DNA from 2 places in the Clostridium sp. BJN0013 genome. Region 1 is predicted to be linked to the other one. Evidence: a T-box and tRNA genes for the amino acid it is inferred to sense, from the RefSeq annotation. Region 1 holds a T-box; the other holds one or more tRNA genes.
What was found. A T-box is a leader RNA that pairs with one kind of tRNA and senses whether it is charged. The one in region 1 lies ahead of pheS (phenylalanine--tRNA ligase subunit alpha), so its partner is inferred to be a tRNA-Phe.
Positions count from the first base shown of each region.

Region 1 (8,824 bases):
AATATTATATTATCACCTTGAATTCCATAGAGTCTTTTAGCTTCGGTCCAGGAATTTTTATTATAAGTACAATAATTTAAGGATAATTCATTACCTCTGTTTGAAATAAAAAAAATATCAATACAATTTTTTTTATTTAATTGTATTTCATAATATCTATCAACTTTATGTGATAAAACTATATATTGAATAGTATATAGTTTTATTTCTTTACCATCCCAAAGGCAGTGTTTTAAAATTCCCCGTTTACTGCCATCTACTGCAGCCAGTAAATAAAACAGATGCATTTTACCTTGTAAAATCATAGCTTTCAAATCCTGTACTTGAAAGTTATCTTTTTTTACATTATAAACTCTTTCTCCAATCCACTTGTCCTCTTTTCTTGTACAGTATTTCACTTCATTTCTTTTATTGATATATAATATATGAATTAGTTCATCCTCTACACATATTGCAAATTCAATTATTCCCGTATCAATAACTTTTTCTTCAGTCCATTTTTCTTTTTCATACATTACCTTATACATTAATTCATTATTATTATTTAAATAAAATTTCCATACTTCTTTTTTATTATTTATAAATATCCATGGGTATTTATTAGTCATGATATTTTTCACCTCCCCTATTTATATTTTATAAAATCTTTATAAAATGTATTACTAAAATCACAACTATAAATAATCAAGCATACTATACCAGTGTAGGAGTGCCTATTTTTTATGATAAATATTTATAAAAGGAGGAGAATTTATGTCCATTAATTTTAATAAATTTGTACCACGTCCTGGTCTTGTAAACAAACAAGGACGTTTACCTGATCCTTCTGAATTAGTTTGTATTGAGGTACCTAAAGTATTTGATCAATGTCTAATTAAACGGTGTCTTGTATACAATGAAGGACCCGATACAAATAGAACAGATAGTGAATTAAGAAGCAATGCTCTTGTTGATCCTAAGAGATATCTTGGAAGTAGAGATTTTAATATAAAGTTAATTTCTGTAGATAGGATTCCTATCAAAAGGAATGAAGGTTTTAAAAAGGTTATTATTTCTTATATTATTTCTTTCTATGCGGATTATGTTGATTGCAATAATGTAAATAAAACTGAATTTTATGAAATTAATAGAACAGACGTAATCGGAAAGTTTTATTGTCCCGATTCAATAGCTGAAACTTCCGGTAATTTTACCCCTGCTGCCTACCCTAAAGATATAGATTCAAATATTATTAAACTTGAAATGGTTGCAGATGCACTGGATGGCGAATTAACAGAAGACTCTTCAGGAAATTTCGTTTTGGATATTACCTTGGGATACTACATTATTGTAAAGTGCGAACTTATTGTACAGCTGCTCATTCCAGCTTATAGTTACTGTCCAATTCCAGATGAGCCATGTGAAGAATCCGAAGAAAATCCATGCGAAATATTTGAAAAAGCTCCTGTTCCTAAGTTTTATCCTGATCAAAACTTAGAACCATTATTCCCTTACTCTGATAATACGGAAGATTCCACTGAAATACTTTAAGTTTTTTTATATGTGATCACCTTTTTTTCTGGAAATCATATATTATAGTAGAAGCCAATGACAAAATTATCAATTATAATAAAAATAATTTTTTTAAAAATTATCTTTGTTATAAGCTATTTTAACTTTAAATATAAAAAGGAGGACTTTATTCATGAATTCTATGTCAAAATATTATAGAGACAATTATGATCCTTGCAGTAAACGTGAGTTTGATCCTTGCAATAAAAAACAAGAACAAGACTGTCAAACTATTGTAAAATGCGGATGCCCTAGTTCAACTACATTACCTGCTGCTACTGTCCTGGGTACCACTTTTACCCTTGCTACACTAACATTAAATACCTGCAAATTAAAGGATCCATGCATCAAACTTGAATTTGCAAGCAATCTCGTTGCAGCTGTTGCTTTTACCGGTACTGTAAATTTTCAAATATTTAAACAGTGTGGTAACCAAATTACACCTACCCCTGTAGGTCCTGCATACACTTTTGACTTAGTAGCACTAGTATCCAGCCAGACATTCTCATTTTTCGTATGTGACTGCAATGATACCTGCTGCAATGATTGCTGCTGTACCTATACTGTAGTTGCCACTGTTGCCAGTGCAGTTACCGTTGGTACTCTTGCTATCAACAACGCAACTCTTGGAGCAGTAGCTACATGTGGATCTAGTTCATGCTGTTAATTTGTGCATATTGAATTATTATAACTCAAGGTAACGAGCCTTGAGTTTTTTCATTTTACTCCATCATTATTTAAAAGAGGGTTTTTTTGTTTTTTTTCCTTTACCAGACTTATTTCATTTTCTATTAATTTATGTTGAAGATCTATCACCTTATATTTTTCTGATTGTATTTGAAATTTCAATTCTTTATTTTGTGACATAAGTTTTCTATTTTCATTGATATATTTTTGAGTTGATTCTTTCTCAATCTTTAATTCTTCCTGTAATTTGTTAATCTGATGTTCTTTTTCATTTATACTCTTGCCATCGCTACTATTTTCAAGTTTAATTTTAAGTTCCATATTAACTTCTTCTAAAGAATTAAGCTCTTCTTTTAAAAAATTAATCTGTTCCCTATTGGATTTCTCAATTTCCCTCAGTTCATCCAATTTCTTTAACAATTCATGATTGTGCTTTTGTGTTTTTAACATATCATCTGCTACGTTAATTGCAGATAAAACGGCAGCTGAGGAAGTGCTTAACTTACTATTATTTTTTAATACACCTTTTATTTTTTTATCTACATAACTAGCAACCTTATGTAAATACTCCTCTTGTTCGTCTCCCTTTAAATTATATTCAATTCCATTTATAAAAACTGTCACTACATTCATTTAAACACCCTCTCAAATCATGATGTTTTCTAAACCCATATGGATATTTTATCATAAATCTTTTACATATTAAATATATTATTTAAAAATTCCATATATTTCTATATAAATTAGACCAAAATATGTACTAAATATAATATTAACCATATTTTAAGGCCTAGAAAGAAAAATTAATTTCTATCTAAGCCATAAAAATCACTTTACCTAAGAATCATTTTATCTAAGCTGTGCTCCCAGCTTGTATTCCAAGGCCTTTAATATTTTATCGTGGACTTTATTAACTTCAGTATCAGTAAGTGTTTTATTTGAAAGTCTATAGGATATGGAATAGGCTATACTCTTTTTACCTTGTTCTATTTGTTTTCCTTTATAAATGTCAAAGAATTTTACTTTTTCTACCATATTCCCACCTTGTTTCTTTATAATGTCCTCTATATCCTGTGCCAATATATCATCATCTACTAATATTGCCAAGTCTCTGGTGACTGATGGAAATTTAGGAAGAGGAACATATTTTTTATAGGAATTGGTATATTTATATAGTATATCTAAATCAAGTTCTGCTATATAACATCTTTCTTCAACTTCATAATTTTCACATACCTGAGGATGCACTTCTCCCAATACTCCTACTAAGTCTTTTTTTATATAAAGCAGTGCAGTTCTTCCAGGATGAAAACTTGAATTTTTAGTTTCTCTTTGAAAAGAAAATCTTTCTATTTTTAAAATTTCCAGTATATTTTCCACTGCACCTTTTAAATTAAAATAATCTGAACTACCATACATACCAATAGTTATAATATTTTTCTCCTTGGGCAGTTTATTCACATCTTTATGAGGAATATATATTTTCCCTATTTCAAATAATCTTACCAGATCATTTTTTCTAGAGTAATTTCTGCTTAAACACTCCATCATTGAAGATAATGTAGTAGTCCTCATTATACTATAATCTTCCCCCAGAGGATTCTTTATAGTTACTGCATTTCTGAGAGGGCTACCTTCAGGTAAAAGTATTTTATCAAATACCTTTTTACTAATGAAAGAATAATTTATAGATTGACTGAATCCACTGGAAATCATTGTCTCTATAATTCTATCATCTAATTTTTGTTTTTCACTTTTTCCCCCTTTTGTACTTACACTTTTTATTATGGTAGAAGGTATATTATCATAGCCATATATTCTAGCAATCTCCTCTGCCACATCTTCTTTTATATTTATATCTCCTCTAAAAGTAGGCACTTCTATTTTTAAAGTATCCTTATCTATTTCCGTTTTCAATTCCAGCCTATTTAAATATTCTGCCATATGTTCCTTTGATATCTCAGTTCCTAAAAATTTATTTACCCAATTACAATCAACCTGCAGACTGCGAGGATAAACTTTTTCATTATATACATCAATGGTACCTTGCATTACTTTTCCACAACCTAACATCTCTATTAAATGGCAGGCCCTATCCATGGCAATTTCAGCTAAATTAGGATCCAGATCTTTTTCAAATCTGGAAGAAGCCTCTGTTCTAAGAGCTAATTTTTGGGAAGAGATTCTTATGTTAGTTCCATTAAAGTTAGCACATTCAAAAACAACTGAAGAAGTGTCATCTCTAATTTCAGAATTAAGCCCTCCCATTATTCCTGCAATTCCTATGGTTCTATTTCCATCTTTTATGGTAAGTGTATCTTTATCCAATATTCTTTCTTCACTATCTAATGTAATAAACTTTTCTCCTTCTTCTGCCCTTTCAACCACTATGCTCCCTGAAGTTATTTCCCTTATATCATAGGCATGCATAGGTGCTCCCATTTCCAGCATTACAAAGTTGGTTATATCTACTATGTTGTTTATAGGTCTTACTCCTGCTTTTAAAAGTCTTTCTTCTATCCATGAAGGAGAGGGCTTTATTTTTACATCTGTTACTCCCCGGGCTATGTATCTTCTACAAAGACCATCCTTTATTTCAACTTTCAATTTATCCTGTATATCTTCTCTGGAAGAAGAGCTGTATTTAAATTCAGGCACTTTATAGGTTTCATTTAAGGTTGCTGCAGTTTCCCTGGCTATTCCCAGAATGCTTAAGCAATCCGGTCTATTGGATGTTATTTCTAAATCTAATATGGAACTTGTCATATTTAATACTTCTTTTATATCTTTTCCAATGGGGGTATCCTCCGGTAAAATCATAAGTCCATCTATTTGTTTATCTCCTGCTATTCCAAGTTCCTCCTCAGAACAAAACATACCATTTGATATAAGCCCTCTAAGTTTTCCTCTTTTTATCTTTACTCCTCCGTAAATAATGGAATCATGTAATGCCACTGGAATTATATCTTTTTCTTTCATATTTTTAGCTGCTGTTATAATTTGCAGAGGTTCTTCTCTCCCAACATCCACCTGACATACAAACAAGTTATCTGCCCCAGGGTGATTTTCTATTTTTATTAATTTACCTGTAACTACATTTTGTATGTCTTCTCCTGTTGTAACTACCTCCTCTACTTTTGAACCACTTAGAGTAAGTCTATCCCCCAACTCTTTACCCGTAATATTTATGTCTACATAATCTCTTAACCATGTTACTGGAACTTTCATATAAAAATCTCCTTTCTAAAGTATAATTATGTTGATTAAACCTTGTAATATTAATCTATATACTAAAATTGGTCTAAAAATCTCATATCACTTTCATACATATTTCTTATATCATCTATTCCATACTTTAACATAACCATTCTATCTACACCCATGCCAAAGGCAAACCCACTATATATTTCAGGATCTATTTTGCAATTTCTTAGAACCTGTGGATGAACCATACCACAGCCTAAAAGTTCTATCCAACCCTCTCCTTTACACACTCTACAACCTTCTCCATTACATACAAAACAGGTAGCATCCATTTCCGCAGAAGGCTCTGTAAAAGGAAAATGATGTGGTCTGAATTTTGTTTTCATCTCATGTCCAAACATTTTTCTGGCAAATAGTTCAAGGGTACCTTTTAAATCTGCAAAAGTTATACCTTTATCAACTACAAGTCCCTCCATTTGATAAAATATAGGGGAATGAGTGGCATCTACCGAATCCGAACGATAAACCTTTCCTGGAGATATCATTTTTATAGGTGGTTTCTGTTTTTCCATAGTTCTTATCTGCGTAGGTGAAGTTTGAGTTCTTAAAACTAAATTATCATTTATGTAAAAAGTATCCTGTTCTCCTCTGGCTGGATGATTTTTAGGTATATTTAGAGCCTCAAAATTATAATAATCTAGCTCTACCTCTGGTCCCTCTTCTATAGTAAATCCCATAGAAACAAATATTTCTTTCATATTTTCAAGGACTTGTTCCAACGGATGACGTCTTCCTATACTTTGCTTTATTCCCGGCATAGTGATATCAATAGTTTCATTTTTAAGTCTTGATTCCCTTTCACCAGATTTTATTTTTTGCGATGCCTCCTCTATTGCATTTTCAAGGGAAGCTCTAATTTCATTGGCAAGCTTACCTATAATTGGTCTTTCTTCTTTGGAAAGTTCTTTCATTCCTCTTAATATACGAGTCAACTCACCTTTTTTGCCTAAATATTTAATTCTTATACTTTCTATATCTAAATCTTTTCCTTTATTTTGTAATTCTTTAAATGCATTTTCTTTTATCTGTTTTAATTTTTCCTTCATATTAAATGCTCCTTTCTAGAAATGAGATTAAATTTAAAAATAAAAAAAGCTCCTCCCATTAAGGGACGAACTACTCCGCGTTACCACCCAAATTGATATTAAAAATAATATCCTCTTGTATATTTATCGGTATTTCCCGCTTAACCGCTACTTAAATTTCACAGTAAGTACTCCAGAGTGAACTTCAATATACTCCATTTTAAAAAAGCTTTCAGCCATAACTTTTTCTCTCTAAAAAACTTTTATATATCTACTCTCTCTTTCACAGTAATTTAAAATATAGTGTTTAATTTCTACCTATACCTTTAAATTTTACATACACATTTACATATTGTCAACATATCAATTTAATTTTTGTCTAACTACTTCAAACATCATTATAGAAGCTGCTACAGCTGCATTTAAAGATTCAGCTTTTCCGGGCATGGGAATACTCACTTCTATATCTGAAATTTTCTTCACATCTTTTCCAAGTCCGCTGCCTTCGTTCCCTACAGCAATTATAATTTTCCCCTTTAAATCCATACTATAAAAATTAGTATCTGCATCAAGGGAACTGCATATTACCTTAAAACCTGTTTGTTTTAAAGATTTTACCTTTTCAAGATTTTCATCCTGAATTATAGGTATGTGGAATATAGAACCCATGGTGGCCCTCAATGTTTTTTCATTATATATATCTACTGTTCCCTTGGTAGTTATAATCCCCAAGGCTCCTGCGGCATGGGCGCTCCTTATTATAGTACCCATATTTCCCGGATCTTGTATTTTATCTGCCAAAATATAAAAGCCCTGCTCATCCTTAACATTTAATCCCCTGTTTTTTACCAGGGCAATTATTCCTTGAGGATTCTCTGTACAGCTTATACTTCTCAATAGCTTATCCTCAACAAAATATATAGGACACTTTACCTTGGGATTTTTCTCTAGAAAAAATTTTTCTTCTTTATTTATAAAATTTTCACTTAAAAAGATTTGAGATATATAAAAGTTAGAGTCAATAGCCTCTTTTACAAATCTAAAACCTTCTATCATAAATTCTTTCCTTTGAGTCCTATATTTTTTTTCTTTTAATTTTTTGGCCTCTTTTATATGCAAATTATCTTTACTTTTAATTATGTCCATATAATCCTCTCCATATTATCAAGTGATTCAGAGATTGAGGTGAAGTTTGCTTATGACAAATACTCCTCTCCATCTAAACCTTATTAACAGTATTCTTAGTGTCTTTAGCACTTAGAATAGTTATCCTTTAGGGGGAAAAACTTATCCAGGCACACAGCAGTGCTCATCTTCCACTTTGAAGAAGATGTTAGGGTAAGCCAATTTACAGCCTTTGGATAAAAATAAGTGCAGCAAAATTTTGCTCCACTCACTTTTATGTAATCTTAAATCTATGCATTTAACTGTGCTTTAGCTACTTGAACCAATTCTGTAAATGCTTTAGGATCATTTATAGCTATTTCTGAAAGCATTTTTCTATTTATATTAATACCTGCAGTTTTTATCCCGTTCATAAATTTAGAATAAGACAATCCATTTATTCTAGCTGCAGCATTTATTCTCACTATCCAAAGTTTTCTAAAATCTCTTTTCTTTAACTTTCTTCCCACATAGGCATTTCTTAAAGCCCTTATAACACTTTCGTTAGCAGTTTTAAATAATTTACTTTTACCGCCATAATAGCCCTTTGCAAGTTTTAATATTTTTTTATGATGTTTACGGGCATTTACCGCCCTTTTTACTCTTGCCATAGTAAAAACCTCCTTTTAGAATTATTCAGTTACACATAAGGTAATAATTTTTTCATTACTTTTTCCTGAGTTTCTGAAACATATGCTGTTTTTCTAAGATTTCTCTTAGTCTTTCTACTTTTCTTTGTCAATATATGACTTTTAAAAGCCTGTGCTCTCTTTAATTTACCTGTTCCCGTAAGTTTAAATCTTTTAGCCACACTTTTTTTAGTTTTCATTTTTGGCATAATAAATTCCTCCTCTCAATCATGCTTTTCCTACTTAAATAAAATCATTGCCATATTTTTGCTTGAAGCTTTAGTCATATTCTATTATACAAATATCCTGAAGTTCAAATGAAAATATCTAAAATTCTTCTAATATAGTGAATTTATAAGTACACATAAAAAAGGCGACCTAAAGCCGCCCTTGAATAAATCACATAGTAAAGAATCTTGACAATTAAGAAATTCTTATAACCACAACCTCACTAGCTTTGCTGTAAGGTGAGAAACGGCTGTTTCTTCTTAACATATTACATTG
Region 1 is NZ_CP162495.1:727,361-736,184, reverse strand. It holds gene AB3K27_RS03990 (hypothetical protein) at 1-608, opposite strand, end outside; gene AB3K27_RS03985 (hypothetical protein) at 754-1,530, shown strand; gene AB3K27_RS03980 (DUF4489 domain-containing protein) at 1,685-2,218, shown strand; gene zapA (cell division protein ZapA) at 2,269-2,871, opposite strand; gene pheT (phenylalanine--tRNA ligase subunit beta) at 3,088-5,466, opposite strand; gene pheS (phenylalanine--tRNA ligase subunit alpha) at 5,529-6,548, opposite strand; T-box leader at 6,607-6,823, opposite strand; gene AB3K27_RS03960 (TrmH family RNA methyltransferase) at 6,891-7,673, opposite strand; gene rplT (50S ribosomal protein L20) at 7,943-8,302, opposite strand; gene rpmI (50S ribosomal protein L35) at 8,332-8,529, opposite strand; ribosomal protein L20 leader region at 8,680-8,816, opposite strand.

Region 2 (8,824 bases), 1.7 Mb from region 1:
ATAGCTAGTGTGGGAGACACCCATACATCCCTCTATAAAGAAGCTTCAACTATGTACCCAGTACAATTTTATTACTTTAAAGAAGGTATATATGTTATAAATACTATACCTGAATATAAAAAAGCCCTTTACACAAGACTTGTAAAAATAAATGGAGTAAATATAGAAAAAGTTCAAAAAACTATTTTACCATTAATGGTTAATGAAAATAGAGCTGTAATAAAAAAATATATTCCTAAATACCTTATAAATGCTGAAATTCTTCATGGTTTAAATATTACATCTAATATAAAAAATACCCTTTTTACCTTTGAAAATAGCAAGGGACAAGCTTTTAATTTAAATATAAATTCTATAAACAGTGAAAACTTCAAGGGAAAGTTTATTATAAAAGGTAATTTTGATATTTCATACCCTTTATATATGCAGCAAAATAACTTAAATTACTGGTATAAATATATATACAATGAAAAAACCTTATATTTTAAATACAACAAATGTCAAGAAGATGACGATTGCAAGACAATAGAAGATTTTACAACTGAAATGATTAAATTCATGGATACCCATGCCATTGACAAATTTGTAATTGACATAAGAGATAATTCAGGTGGCAGCGATAAATATATAAATCCTATTATAGATTGGATAAAAGACAAAAAACTAAACAATAAAAATCATCTTTTTGTTATAGTAGGAAGGAATACCTTTTCATCAGCTATAATTAATGCTGTTACATTGAAAAAAGAAACTAATGCAACTTTTGTAGGTGAAGAGACAAGTGGTAAACCAAATCATTATGGTTCTGTGAAGAGTTTTATCCTTCCTAATTCACGAATACAAATACAATACTCCACACAATTTAATAAAACTTCCACAGATAATAGCAGTACTTTTACACCAGATAAAATAATTGAAATATCCATAGTAGACTATTTAAATAAAAAAGATCCTGTTCTCAATTACATTTTAAAAAATTAAAATTATATAAAAAGTTTAGAATTTTTAAAAATTGAATTTAAAAATCCTAAACTTTTTATAGTGTTTCTGTTTTTTCCAGCTCTCTTGTCAAATCTATAATTCTTGTATTTAAAAGTGGGTGAACAACATAAGGTGCGATATCACATAAAGGCTTAAGTACAAATAATCTTTCCTGCATTTTAGGATGTGGTATAATAATTTCTTCTTCACAGGTTACTATGTTATCATATAAAATTATATCTAAATCTATAGTTCGTGGTCCCCACTTTATAGTTCTTTCTCTTTTTAATGTTTTTTCTATTTCTAGTAAAAACTCCATTAATTTCTTAGGAGCCATTAAGGTCTTTATTTCTAAAGCTCCATTTAAAAAATCTTCTTGTTCTACATATCCTACAGGTTTAGTATTATACAATTTAGATATTTTAGTCACTTTATTATAGGATGAACAATCTATGTTGTATATTGCATCCTTTATATTCTTTTCTCTATTTCCCATATTTGAACCAATAGCAATATAGGCCTTATGCCAACATCTATCTATTTCTACTGCCACCCACTCTAAAGGTTTACCTATAGGTGCCCAAGGTTTTTTTACTTTAACCACTACCCGTTCCACTATCTCATATTTTTTCAATATGAAATCTGCCAATGCCTGAGCCGATCTTTCAATAAGATTATATCTCTTCTTCTTAAATTCCTTTTCTATTTCAAAACACAATTTACTATAATTTACAGTTTTGTTTAAATCATCTTTATCTATTGCTTCACTTAAATCCAAAAATATTTTTAAAGATATTAGAAACCTCTGTCCTAAATCTTTTTCAGCTTGATTTACCCCATGATATGCATACACTTCTAAATCTTTAATATGAATAATATCCATACACCATCATCTCCTAACTAAGTCCCATTAATATTTAATATTATAATTTTTCTTTTTCTCTGGCCAATTACATTTGGAAATAGCCTTACATCTAAAACAATTTCTAGATATTTTATCACTTGAATAAAATATGCTGTTTATTAAATTATTAGTATCTTTTTTCCTGTGATTTAGTATTATATTCAGGATCTGTAGTATTTCATCTTCCATAAAACCACATTCAATTAAAATATCCTCAGCCAATTTAGCACTAGCTAATTCATGGGCTACACCCTTCTCATATTGCACCCATTTTCTTATGTCATGCAGCAAGGCAGCTACATATATAGTTTCTTTTTTAATTTGAATATTATTTTCCAATACCATTATATAGGCTATTCTGGCTACATCTAACAAATGACACATATCATGTTTACAAAACTCTCTACGCTTTTCTATTTGAGAAATTTTTTGTAAATATTTACAAAATTTCTGATTGTTTAAAATAGTGTTTATTCTATTCAAAAACTTACCTACCTTCTATTTCATTTTTATCATTTCATAAACTTCATTTCTAAATTTAGTTTCACTTTTAAATATTCCTCTAGTAACAACTGTAACGGTTTTACTTCCTGGCTTTTTTATCCCTCTCATGGTCATACACATATGTTCTGCTTCAATAACAACCATGACTCCTTTTACTTCCAAATAATTCATTATTGAATCTGCAATTTGAGCAGTCATTCTTTCTTGAAGTTGAAGCCTTCTTGCAAATACCTCAACGGTTCTTGCCAGTTTACTTAATCCAACAACTTTGTCATTAGGTATATATGCTACATGTGCTTTCCCATAAAAGGGCATAAAATGATGTTCACACATAGAATAAAATTGAATGTCTTTTTCTAATACAATATCGTCACTATTTACAGTAAACACTTTTTTTAAATGTTCTCCTGGCTCTTGCTTCAGTCCTGAAAATATTTCAGTATACATTCTAGCAATTCTATCAGGAGTTTCTAAAAGTCCTTCCCTTTCTGGATCTTCTCCTATAGCTTCTATAATCATTTTTATAGCTTCTTTAATTTTATTTTCATCCATAATACAAATATATTGAGCATAAAAAAGATACTCAATATTTACCTCCTCAAAATACGTCAAATCATCTATTTTTAAAAACAACTAATTTATCTAAACACTGAAATTAGTTTCGATATCCCCAGCTTCTTGAAAGTGGGGATAAGCACCACAATACGCTCCTTTATAAATTTTTCTAATGAATTATGTTACCTAACTATAGCATCTGACATTATAGCAGCTCTCTTATTTTCTTTAACATCATGAACTCTTACAAAATCACATTTTTTCATTATTCCTATAACTGTAGTAGCTATAGTACCTTCTAATCGCTCATGTACTTTAAGGTTTAGTGTATTTCCTATAATTGATTTTCTAGAGGTTCCTAAAAGTACAGGATATCCCAGTTCAGAAAATCTTTCTAAATTGCGCATAACACTTAAATTCTGTTCATAATCTTTACCAAACCCAATTCCAGGATCTAATATTATATTTTTATCCTCTACTCCAGCTTTTAAAGCAATGTTTATACTTTCTTTTAAATCATTTAATATATCCTCTATTAAGGCATTATAATTTGTATTATCCCTATTATGCATCAAACAACACGGAACTTTATAATGGGCGGTCACAAATGCCATACGAGGATCTTTTTTAAATCCCCATACATCATTTATAAAAGATGCACCGGCATTTAATGCTTGTTCTGCAACCTTTGATTTATATGTATCCACTGAAATAGGTATTTTTATATGTTTTGCTAATATTCCTATTACAGGAATGATTCTTTCTAATTCTTCCTGTTGAGTTATGGTTTCATAACCTGGTCTTGTGGATTCCCCGCCTATATCTATTATATCAGCTCCTTCTGCCTCCATTTGCTTAGCATGTTCTAAAGCTAATTCTATATTATTAAATTTTCCCCCATCTGAAAAAGAATCCGGCGTAACATTAAGTATACCCATTATATAAGTTCTCTTACCTATTTCAAAATCTTTTTTACCTATTCTCATTATTCTACTCATTATGCCACCTTCAGTCATTATTTTTTATTAAATACCATAATTATTTTTACATATTATTTATTTTAACAAAATATTGGGGAATATACAAATATCCTCCCTCTTACATTCTTATTGCATATGAAAAAAACTTCAGATAAAAACCTGAAGTTTTGGTGGCCAGACCAGGAATCGAACCAGGGACACGAGGATTTTCAGTCCTCTGCTCTACCGACTGAGCTATCTGGCCATATTAGTTATCCGGCAGCGACCTGCTCTCCCACAGGGCCTCCCCTGCAGTACCATGGGCACTGTGGAACTTAACCTTCCTGTTCGAAATGGTAAGGGGTGTTGCCTCCACGTTATTGCCACCAGATTTCTATTCTTTTGTTCAGGAGTTTTATCCCCTCAAAATTGCACAGTAAATATTATTTGGTCAAGCCCTCGACCTATTAGTATCAGTCAGCTTAACATGTTGCCATGCTTACACCCCTGACCTATCTCCTCCTCTTCTCGGAGGGGTCTTACTGGCTTTCGCCATGGGAAATCTCGTCTTGGGGTGGGCTTCACACTTAGATGCTTTCAGCGTTTATCCCTTCCCGACTTAGCTACCCAGCTGTGCTCCTGGCGGAACAACTGGTTCACCAGCGGTCAGTCCATCCCGGTCCTCTCGTACTAGGGACAGCTCCCCTCAAATTTCCTACGCCCGCGACGGATAGGGACCGAACTGTCTCACGACGTTCTGAACCCAGCTCGCGTGCCGCTTTAATGGGCGAACAGCCCAACCCTTGGGACCTACTCCAGCCCCAGGATGCGACGAGCCGACATCGAGGTGCCAAACCTCCCCGTCGATGTGAACTCTTGGGGGAGATCAACCTGTTATCCCCGAGGTAGCTTTTATCCGTTGAGCGATGGCCCTCCCACGAGGTACCACCGGATCACTAAGCCCGACTTTCGTCCCTGCTCCACCTGTTTGTGTCGCAGTCAAGCTCCCTTTTGCCTTTGCACTCTCCGAAGAATTTCCAACCCTTCTGAGGGAACCTTTGTACGCCTCCGTTACTCTTTTGGAGGCGACCGCCCCAGTCAAACTGCCCGCCTATCATTGTCCCGTGTCCAGTTTCATGCACTCCGGTTAGAATTTCAGTACTGCCAGGGTGGTATCCCAACGTTGGCTCCACAAATGCTGGCGCACTTCTTTCCCTGCCTCCCACCTATCCTGTACAGGCAATACCAAAATTCAGTGATAAACTGCAGTAAAGCTCTACGGGGTCTTTCCGTCCAATCGCGGGTAGCAAGCATCTTCACTTTCAACCTGGCCATGGATAGGTCACCCGGTTTCGGGTCTACAGCATACAACTCCCCGCCCTTTTCAGACTCGGTTTCCCTTCGGCTCCATACCTTAAGTATTTAACCTTGCTGCATGCTGTAACTCGCTGGCTCGTTCTACAAAAAGCACGCCGTCGTACTTTAACGTACTTCGACTGTTTGTGGACACACGGTTTCAGGTTCTCTTTCACTCCCCTCCCGGGGTTCTTTTCACCTTTCCCTCACGGTACTCCTCCTCTATCGGTCACCAGGTAGTATTTAGCCTTGGGAGGTGGTCCTCCCTGCTTCCCACAAGGTTTCTCGTGTCTCGTGGTACTCCGGTACAGGTTATTTCGTTTCTGCTTTTCACTTACAGGGCTTTTACCTTCTGCGGCTCATCTTTCCAGTTGTATTCAATTAAGCTTCCACAATTTTTTTTACCTGACCTCTACCCCGGAAACAAGTTTCCGGTTTGGGCTCTTTCCCTTTCGCTCGCCGCTACTTAGAAAATCGATTTTTCTTTCTCTTCCTCCGGGTACTTAGATGTTTCAGTTCCCCGGGTTTCCCTCTGCAGACCTATATATTCACCCTGCAGTACCTATTGTTTTTTAGGTGGGTTTCCCCATTCGGATATCTCTGGTTCTCTGGCTATTTGCGCCTACCCAGAGCTTTTCGCAGCTTATCACGTCCTTCTTCGGCTCCTGGTGCCAAGGCATCCTCCATGCGCCCTTTGTAGCTTGACCTGATAATTTAGTCCAAATCTTTGATTTGGTTCCTAAATTGCACTCCTCAGCCTTAGCTGAGTGAGTTTCATTAAAAAATTGCTATTAACTTCGCACAGCTGCATCAAATGCCTCACTGCGGTGCTCATTTACATAAGTAAACTCTGCTCCTAATTCGGCCTTTTCCTTGCTGTACTCGTTATTACCAATTTTTTATCCTTAGTTATTTATTACAATGCAAGCATAACTTTAATTATACTTACTACTACAAAGGTTATTTCTAACCTTAGCTTTACTTCTTTTATTTACTGTGCAATTTTCAAAGGACAAAATTCTTTCAATTCACAGTGCACAATTTACAATGTGAATTATAAATATTTTTTTCTTGTACTTGGTGGGCTTAAATGGACTCGAACCATCGACCTCACGCTTATCAGGCGTGCGCTCTAACCAGCTGAGCTATAAGCCCATAACATGGTGGAGATAAAGAGATTCGAACTCTTGACCCCCTGCGTGCAAGGCAGGTGCTCTCCCAGCTGAGCTATACCCCCAAATTAACTAGAAGGATATGATCCCTCAAAATTAAACAGAATAAATGGTAACTTACTTATCTATATTCCCCAGCTTTTAAGGCAAGCTTTCCCTGCCTTTCGACTCCTTAGAAAGGAGGTGATCCAGCCGCAGGTTCTCCTACGGCTACCTTGTTACGACTTCACCCCAATCACTAACCCCACCTTCGGCCGCGTCCTCCTTGGTTAGACTACGGACTTCGGGTGTTGCCAGCTCTCATGGTGTGACGGGCGGTGTGTACAAGACCCGGGAACGTATTCACCGCGACATGCTGATTCGCGATTACTAGCAACTCCAACTTCATGCAGGCGGGTTTCAGCCTGCAATCCGAACTGGGAGCAGTTTTTGAGATTTGCTCCTCCTCGCGGTATTGCTTCTCTCTGTTCTGCCCATTGTAGCACGTGTGTCGCCCTGGACATTAGGGGCATGATGATTTGACGTCATCCCCACCTTCCTCCACGTTAACCGCGGCAGTCTTGTTAGAGTGCCCACCTTCCTGTGATGGCAACTAACAACAGGGGTTGCGCTCGTTGCAGGACTTAACCTAACATCTCACGACACGAGCTGACGACAACCATGCACCACCTGTCTCCCTGCCCCAAAGGGCTTCCTCCATTACAAGTTATTCAGGGGATGTCAAGTCCAGGTAAGGTTCTTCGCGTTGCTTCGAATTAAACCACATGCTCCGCTGCTTGTGCGGGTCCCCGTCAATTCCTTTGAGTTTTAATCTTGCGATCGTACTTCCCAGGCGGAGTACTTATTGTGTTTACTGCGGCACAGGAGGGGTCGATACCCCCTACACCTAGTACTCATCGTTTACGGCGTGGACTACCAGGGTATCTAATCCTGTTTGCTACCCACGCTTTCGTGCCTCAGCGTCAGTTACAGTCCAGAGAACCGCCTTCGCCACTGGTGTTCTTCCTAATCTCTACGCATTTCACCGCTACACTAGGAATTCCGTTCTCCTCTCCTGCACTCTAGATATCCAGTTTGAAATGCACTGCCCGGGTTAAGCCCGGGTCTTTCACATCTCACTTAAATATCCGCCTGCACACCCTTTACGCCCAGTAATTCCGGACAACGCTCGCCACCTACGTATTACCGCGGCTGCTGGCACGTAGTTAGCCGTGGCTTCCTCTTCCGGTACCGTCATTATCGTCCCGGATGACAGAGCTTTACGATCCGAAAACCTTCTTCACTCACGCGGCGTTGCTGCATCAGGCTTTCGCCCATTGTGCAATATTCCCCACTGCTGCCTCCCGTAGGAGTCTGGACCGTTTCTCAGTTCCAATGTGGCCGTTCACCCTCTCAGGTCGGCTACGCATCGTCGCCTTGGGGGGCTTTTATCCCTCCAACTAGCTAATGCGACGCGGGCCCATCTCAAAGCGGATTTCTCCTTTAAGGTATCCTCCATGCGGTTTTTACCTTCTATGCGGTATTAATCTCCCTTTCGGGAGGCTATCCCCCTCTTTGAGGCAGGTTACCCACGTGTTACTCACCCGTCCGCCGCTATTCCACCCCCGAAAGGGCTTCCTCGCTCGACTTGCATGTGTTAGGCACGCCGCCAGCGTTCGTCCTGAGCCAGGATCAAACTCTTATTTTAAAAGTTTTATTGACTCTGTTAAAAATTAATACTAACTTCATATTTCTGCGTCAAGCCTTTCGCTGCGGTACTCATTTACCCAAAGTAAACTCTGTTCCTCACTCAAGTCTTTCCTTGAACTATTCGTCATTATTAATTTTTTGAAAATTACTATTAGCTTCGCCCAGCTTCGTCAAATGCCTCATTCCGGTGCTCAATTACACAAGTAAGTTCCGCTCCTCATTCAGCCTTTTCCTCGCTGTACTCGCTACTAGTAATTTTAGTATATCTCTTTCAGCAAAATACTGCTTAAATATACTTAATTACGAAATTACTTCCTCTACTGCTCTCGCAGCTCAAAAGAATTGCTGGTTTATTCTTTAATAAATAAGTTTACCTATGTTCTTCATTCTGTTTAATTTTCAAGGATCATATCTAATCTTTACTGCCGCCTGTTTTCCCAGACAGCTTTTATAGTATATCATCTCATTTTCCCTTTGTCAATATCTTTTAAACACCTTTTTTATATTTATTTATTTTTCACTAATTTATTGCAAACTACCACCACTTATAGAAGTTGGATGGCTCATTGGTCAATATTCTTACCAGAACAAGTTTACTCAAACTCTAAAGGTCGAACCAAGCTTAGAGTAACCAAGATTCACATAAAGAAAAGCATCCCTCCTGCACAAACTTCACTTAAACCTATAAACCACTTAACATTATT
Region 2 is NZ_CP162495.1:3,123,580-3,132,403, forward strand. It holds gene AB3K27_RS16200 (peptidase S41) at 1-981, shown strand, start outside; gene folK (2-amino-4-hydroxy-6-hydroxymethyldihydropteridine diphosphokinase) at 1,037-1,864, opposite strand; gene AB3K27_RS16210 (HD domain-containing protein) at 1,892-2,368, opposite strand; gene folE (GTP cyclohydrolase I FolE) at 2,384-2,941, opposite strand; gene folP (dihydropteroate synthase) at 3,127-3,942, opposite strand; tRNA gene AB3K27_RS16225 (tRNA-Phe) at 4,093-4,168, opposite strand; rRNA gene rrf (5S ribosomal RNA) at 4,178-4,294, opposite strand; tRNA gene AB3K27_RS16235 (tRNA-Ile) at 6,338-6,414, opposite strand; tRNA gene AB3K27_RS16240 (tRNA-Ala) at 6,421-6,496, opposite strand; rRNA gene AB3K27_RS16245 (16S ribosomal RNA) at 6,608-8,118, opposite strand.
Region 2: it encodes a tRNA-Phe, which carries the amino acid that the T-box ahead of pheS (phenylalanine--tRNA ligase subunit alpha) is inferred to sense. The anticodon was not compared.